One region of the Pandoraea sputorum genome, then DNA from elsewhere that is predicted to be linked to it. Evidence: predicted binding sites of a transcription regulator. Region 1 holds the regulator's gene; the other holds the start of a gene.
What was found. Region 1 encodes sigma-54, which starts transcription at its own class of promoters, with help from an activator protein. Its sites were predicted from a motif close to TGGCANGNAANCTGCTTT; they were not measured.

Region 1 (3,413 bases):
ATGAACGCGGCGGCCGGAAACTTCAGGCCCTTGATGCGTCCGTGCGGAATCGCCACGCCTTCGCCAAGACCCGTCGAGCCGAGACGCTCACGGGCGAACAGATTGTCGGTTACCACAGCGCGAGAAAGCCCGGCGTTGTTCTCGAAGAGGAGGCCGACCTGTTCGAACAGGCGCTTCTTGCTGGTAACGGACAGTCCAAGCAGGATGTTGGACTCGAGTATGAGTTTGGCTAAACGGTTCATCTTGTAATGCGGGCGAACGCTTAGTCGCCCTCCAACCCCCGATTGACCTCGCATTATAGACCACTCGCCGCCGCGCTCGCGGCAAGTCACGGAAGTGGGGCGAACCATACAAAAGGGGCCGTTCAACGGCCCCGCGGTGGGTGATGCCAGACTTACAACAGACGGATATGCGCTCGGGTGGTTCCTTGCGGGTTTTCGTCGGTATCAGCCAATGCGATTACCACGCCTGAAGATGCTATTGCAGCGGTTCCGCCTCAGGAGGAAGTTCGTGGTGCTTGATGGCCTCGCGACCGTGATCCTGAACCTTGTCCTTGTACTGCATTACCTTGCGGTCGAGCATGTCGATCAGCTTGTCGATGGCGGCATACATATTCTCGTCACACTTCTCGACGAAAATTTCCTTGCCCTTGAGAAACACCGTGACGCTCGCGATCTGGCGTCCGCTCTTCTCCTTGGTTTTGTCGACAGAGAGGATCACCTCGGCGCCAATTAGCTGGTCGAAATGATTCAACACGCGGTTAAGCTTGTTGACGACAAATTCGCGCAGCGAAGGCGTGAGTTCGAGATGGTGTCCACTGATCTTCAGATTCATAGCTGCTCTCCTTGCTGAAATGCCGAAGTGCAGGCCGCGTCAACGTTGACGCTGGCTAGCGAGGGTGCGAGCCATTGACGTGACGCAATGTCGCACTGCGGCGTAATGCCCCAGCGGCCAACATGGCGCACCAGGACTGTCCTACAAAGATTTGCGCAAGTTCACTGCGGGGATTCGCATGGCCTCGCGGTACTTCGCGACAGTGCGCCGCGCCACCACAAAACCTTGCTCTGCCAGCAGTTCCGCGATACGGCTATCGGAAAGGGGGCTCTGCGGGTCTTCTGCTCCTATGAGTTGCTTGATGAGTGCGCGGATGGCGGTCGATGACGCAGCGCCTCCGGCTTCCGTTGCCACGTGTGATCCGAAGAAGTACTTGAGCTCGAAGGTTCCAAATGGAGTGAGCATGTACTTACTCGTTGTCACGCGTGAAATCGTGGATTCATGTAAACCCAGCGTATCAGCAATCTCGCGTAAAACCAAGGGCCGCATGCCGATTTCGCCATGCGTGAAGAAGTTCTTTTGGCGCTCGACAATCGCCTGCGCCACCCGCAGGATCGTGTCGAAGCGTTGCTGGATGTTCTTGATCAGCCAGCGCGCTTCCTGCAACTGCTGTTGGAGGTTGCCGGTTCCCGGATCGTTCCGGTTATTTCGGAGAATGCGCGCATACATCTCGTTGATACGCAGACGCGGCATGACTTCCGGATTCAGCTCCGCCGTCCAGCCGCTCCCTTGCTTGCGTACCAGCACGTCCGGCACGACATAGTCGGCCTGAGGCGCGCCGTAAGCCGCGCCCGGGAAGGGGTCCAGCGAGCGAATCAGCTGATGCGCGGCGCGCAGGCCGTCTTCACCGACACCTAGCAGGCGGCGCAGACGCGTGTAATCGCGCGCGGCCAGCAGTTCCAGGTGATCGGTGACGATGCGCAGCGACAGGGTGCGCACACCGCTAGCGGGCAGACGCTGGAGCTGTAGACGCAGGCATTCGGCCGGGCTGCGGGCACCCACGCCCGCCGGGTCGAAGCTTTGCAGCAGCGCCAGCGCCGCGTTGATCTCTTCCGTTTCGAGCGCCAGTTCTTCAGGCATTTCGGCCTGAATTTCGTCGAGCAGGCTACCGAGGTAGCCGTCTTCGTCCAGCGATTCGATCAGGAATTCCACCAGCGCGCGGTCGCGCGGACTCGCCTTGGTCAGGCGCAGTTGGGCCAGCAGATGTTCGCGGAGATTGGGGTGGTCGACGTGAAGTTGCGGACGCGCATTGTCGTCGTCGTCCGATGCGCTGCCGGAGCGGGCGAAGTCGTTCAGGCTCCAGTCGCTGCCGTTGTCCGACGCGTTGTCGTCGAAGCGGGCCTCACCATCGAGTTCGCGTGCTTCGTCGTGACCGTTGGAGGCCTCGGGGCCATTGTCGTTCGAACTGCCCGACGACGAACTCCGTTCGTTGCGCAGCGACCCGTCTGTGCCCACACGTACCGAACCGGCGAGCCAATCGTCCTCGCGTTCGAGCATCGGGTTCTGGGTAAGGGCGTGCTCGACTTCCTGTTGAAGTTCGAGCGTCGACAGTTGCAACAACCGGATCGATTGCTGCAACTGCGGCGTGAGGGTCAGGTGCTGAGAGGTGCGGAGTTGAAGAGTCGGTTTCATAGCGGTCTCGCCTTCATTGTAGAGGCTTTGTCACGCCAACGGAACCGTCCCTGACTCCTATCGGAGGCAGGGTTTACATGCGAAAAATCTGCTTTACATCCGGAAATTCTCGCCCAGATAGACGCGACGGACGCTTTCGTCGGCAACGATCTGGTCAGGCGTACCGGCGGCAAGCACCGAGCCTTCGCTGATGATGTACGCGTGATCGCAGATACCCAGCGTCTCGCGCACGTTGTGGTCGGTAATCAGGACACCGATGCCTCGGTCCTTGAGAAAGCGCACGATCCGCTGAATTTCCAGCACGGCGATCGGGTCGACGCCCGCGAACGGTTCGTCGAGCAAAATGAAACGCGGCTGTGTGGCCAGGGCGCGCGCGATTTCCACGCGACGACGCTCGCCGCCCGAGAGCGACATCGCCGGATTCTCGCGGAGGTGGCCCACTTGAAGCTCGTCGAGCAGGGCTTCAATGCGACGTTCGATTTCATCGCGCTTGAGGGGCTTGCCCTGCGCATCGACCTGCAATTCGAGCACGGCGCGAATGTTGTCTTCGACCGTGAGCTTGCGGAACACCGACGCTTCCTGCGGCAGATACGAGACACCCATGCGGGCGCGCTCGTGGATCGGCAGTTCGCTGATGAGGTTGCCGTCGAGCTGGATTTCGCCATCGTCGGCGGGCACGAGTCCCACAATCATGTAGAACGACGTAGTCTTGCCCGCGCCGTTCGGGCCAAGCAGACCCACGACCTCGCCGCTTTTCACGTCGAGCGACACGTCCTTGACGACGGTGCGCGCGCCGTACTGCTTCTTGAGCGAGCGCACGACGAGCGCGCTGGGCTTGCCCGCCGGGCCGGCGCCCGGGTTGATGGTCGAAGCGTTGCTGTTGGCAGAATTGGCAGAATTACTCACGCGGATTCCCGATGTTCTTGGAAGGCGACAGCGGCGGCAAA
Region 2 (3,413 bases), 270 kb from region 1:
CAGACCGGCGAACACCGTGCCGAAGAACTCACTGCGGCGCTGTGCGGCGGCCAGTTGTGTGAGCGCGATGTCGGCGGCGCTGCGTACCGTGGCGTCGGGCTCGGCATAGGTGCCGTCCGCTTGCCTGGCGACGATGGGCAGCAGCAGGTCGCGCATCTGCGGATCGCCAGCGGAGGCAATCAGATCGATGGCTTCACGGCGTTTCTTCGGATCGGTGTCGTGCAGGGCCGATTGCGCCCAGAGCTGATCGAGACGTTTGAGCAACGCGGGATCGATCTCCTTCTGACGCGCTTGTTCGATCAACGTCTTGAACGCGGGCGACGGGTTCTGCAACATCGTGTCGATGGCTTGCGCACGGGCGTCGTGATCGGTCGACAGCAGCGCACCGGCGGCGGCGGCCGTTGCCACCTTTGCGCGCAGCACGTTGTTCAGCGTCAGCGACCCGGCGTCGTCGGCTTTGACGGGCGCACCCGTGATCGGATCGACGTATTTGTCGTCCTTCTGAATCGCGAGGCGCTCGCCCACGGTCACGGCCGAGTCGTCGGCCAGTGCCTTGAGGAGTGCAGCCGCCTGCGGCGAACCGTCGGCGGCGAGGTGATCGATGGCTTGTGCCTTGGCGTCGAAATCGTCGCCCGCGAGGGCGGTAAGGTCGGCGTCGGTGACGGCGGCACGTGCGGGGTGGGAGAGGGTCAGCGCAGCGCCCAGTGAAAGCAGGACAAGGGCGGCAGCGGTCCAGCGTCTTATCGTTATCATGCGAAACCTCTGCATGCGCCGGAGGGCGGTGTGCGGCTCCGGCGCAAGGAATGGAAGGAAGATCAGACCTTGTCGGGCTTGCCTTCGTTACCCGCGATGAACGGGCTCCACGGCTGGGCGCGCACCGGCGCCTTCGTCTTCCACACCACGTTGAACTGACCGTCCGGGCGGATTTCGCCGATCATCACCGGCTTGTGCAGGTGGTGATTGCCGTCCATGACCATGTCGAAGCCGTCCGGCGACTTGAACGATTGGCCGATCATGGCGGTGCGCACCTTGTCGACGTCCACGCTGCCCGCCTTCTCGACGGCCTGCTTCCACATATGCATGCCAACGTAGGTGGCTTCCATCGGATCGTTCGTCACGCGCTTGTCGCCACCGGGCAGACCCTTGGCCTTCACGTAGGCGAACCATTCCTTCTTGAACGCTTCGTTGGTCGGGTTCTTGACCGACATGAAGTAGTTCCACGCGGCCAGATGGCCCACGAGCGGCTTGGTGTCGATGCCGCGCAATTCCTCTTCGCCAACGGAGAACGCGACGACCGGCACGTCCGTCGCCTTGATGCCCTGATTGCCGAGCTCTTTATAGAACGGCACGTTCGAATCGCCGTTGATCGTGGAGATCACGGTGGTCTTGCCACCCTGTGCGAACTGTTTGATGTTGGCGACGATGGTCTGATAGTCGCTGTGACCGAACGGCGTGTAGACCTCCTGAATGTCCTTGTCGGCGACACCCTTCGAGTGCAGGAAGGCGCGCAGGATCTTGTTGGTCGTGCGCGGATAGACGTAGTCGGTGCCGAGCAGGAAGAAGCGCTTGGCGCTGCCGCCTTCCTTGCCCATCAGATACTCGACTGCCGGGATCGCCTGCTGATTCGGCGCAGCGCCCGTATAGAAGACGTTCTTCGACATCTCTTCGCCTTCGTACTGCACCGGGTAGTAAAGCAGACCGTTGAGTTCTTCGAAGACAGGCAGCACCGACTTGCGCGACACCGACGTCCAGCAGCCGAATACGGCGGCGACTTTGTCCTTGGTGAGCAACTGACGTGCTTTCTCGGCGAAGAGCGGCCAGTTCGAGGCGGGGTCCACGACCACGGCTTCGAGCGGACGGCCCATCACGCCGCCTTTGGCGTTGATGTCGGCAATGGTCATGAGGGCGACGTCCTTGAGCGACGTCTCCGAGATGGCCATCGTGCCCGAGAGCGAATGCAGGATACCGACCTTGATGGGCTGTTTGCTCTGCGCGAACAAGTTGGGCGCCATGCCGGTGAGCGATGCGGCGCCCGAGAGGGCCGCCATCTGGAGTAGCGTGCGTCGTTTCATGGTACGTCTTCCCCTTTCCTGGTTAGACCGGTCAATCCGGTATCGGGGAATTAACGCAAGGGTCGTGCCAGCGTGCTCCCATGAGGTGCGCAGGGCGTGGCGACGGGGGCGGGGGATAGATTTTCAGGAGGCCCGCTATGAGCGCGAGACACGGTGGTGCGACGGCGCGCCGTATTGGTGCGCACCGACTTGGCGCGCGAACCTGTCCGTTCGCGCGCGAGGGCCTCAGACTTTGCGCGGCGACTCTACGGGCGGCGTGCCGTCATGAAAAAGGGATGTCAGAAGCGAACGCAGTTCCGCCGAGTCGGCGTGCTTGTGGACCGTGACCGCGTGCTGCACGGCCGCCTCCAGCAACTCGTTTTCGGAGTCTGCGCAAAGCGCTACCGAACAGTTCATTTCGCTGGGGAATTCCCGGCAATCGATGAATTTGCGAGCCATGATGCTCTCCTCGCACAAACAGACTGATGACGCATGCATGAACCACAGCGAGCGATGAACGCTACGCGAAGTGGTTCAAAAAGTATAGGCCGCAGGGGATGAGATGACGGTAACGAGACCGGTTTTCTCTGCGTGATGCCGCGCCAGGTGCGCAGGCCAGATCGGAGCGCGGGAATGCCCCGCCTGAGGGCATTCGACATGCCGCCCTGGCATTTTTTGATGCATGATTGGCATTCGTGCCAAATAGGCTGACGGCAAGATGACGGCGTCCGAAGACTTCTCACCGACTCGACATCACACCATGACCGATACCGTTGCCAGGCGCCCCGCGCCACCTTCCGAACCCGCCGCGCCACCTTCCGAGCCCGCTGGGCATCAGCGCCGTCGACTGGGCCGACGCTATGCCGCCGTACTCGCCGCCTGTCAGGCGCTCTATACGGCGGCGTTGTCCGTCGACCTGACGCTGACCGGTCTCGTCGGCTACATGCTGGCGTCCGACAAAGGGTATGCGACGCTGCCGTTCTCGCTCATTACCGTCGCTTCGGCAATTACGACGATCTTCGCGTCGATGCTGATTCAGCGCTTCGGCCAGCGGCTCGGCTTTGCGCTGGGGGCTCTGTTCGGCACCGTGGGCGGTCTGGTGTCGGTGATGGCGATCTACGAGAAGCATTTCGCGATGTTCTGCGCGGGGACGGCGTGCGTGGGCGTGTTTCAGGCGTTTGCGCGTTACTACCGGCTCGCGGCGGCGGACGTCGTGCCTGTCGAAGACAAGCCGCGTGCCATTTCCGTTGTGCTCACGGGCGGTGTGCTGGCCGCCGTGATCGGACCGGCGCTCGCGGCGGGCAGCAAGGACTGGCTCGCGCCGGTGACGTTCGCCGGATCGTATCTCGTCGTGACAATCCT

Region 2: urtA (urea ABC transporter substrate-binding protein) is a predicted target of sigma-54. The motif match lies at 2,125-2,142, and genes of this name have one in related genera.

What each region holds. Positions count from the first base shown of each region.
Region 1 covers NZ_CP010431.2:596,529-599,941, forward strand. The annotation lists gene ptsN (PTS IIA-like nitrogen regulatory protein PtsN) at 1-242, opposite strand, end outside; gene hpf (ribosome hibernation-promoting factor, HPF/YfiA family) at 478-834, opposite strand; gene NA29_RS02745 (RNA polymerase factor sigma-54) at 976-2,466, opposite strand; gene lptB (LPS export ABC transporter ATP-binding protein) at 2,560-3,330, opposite strand; gene lptA (lipopolysaccharide transport periplasmic protein LptA) at 3,365-3,413, opposite strand, start outside.
Region 2 covers NZ_CP010431.2:324,756-328,168, forward strand. The annotation lists gene urtB (urea ABC transporter permease subunit UrtB) at 1-753, opposite strand, end outside; gene urtA (urea ABC transporter substrate-binding protein) at 816-2,012, opposite strand; gene NA29_RS01445 (DUF1059 domain-containing protein) at 2,298-2,510, opposite strand; gene NA29_RS01450 (MFS transporter) at 2,812-3,413, shown strand, end outside.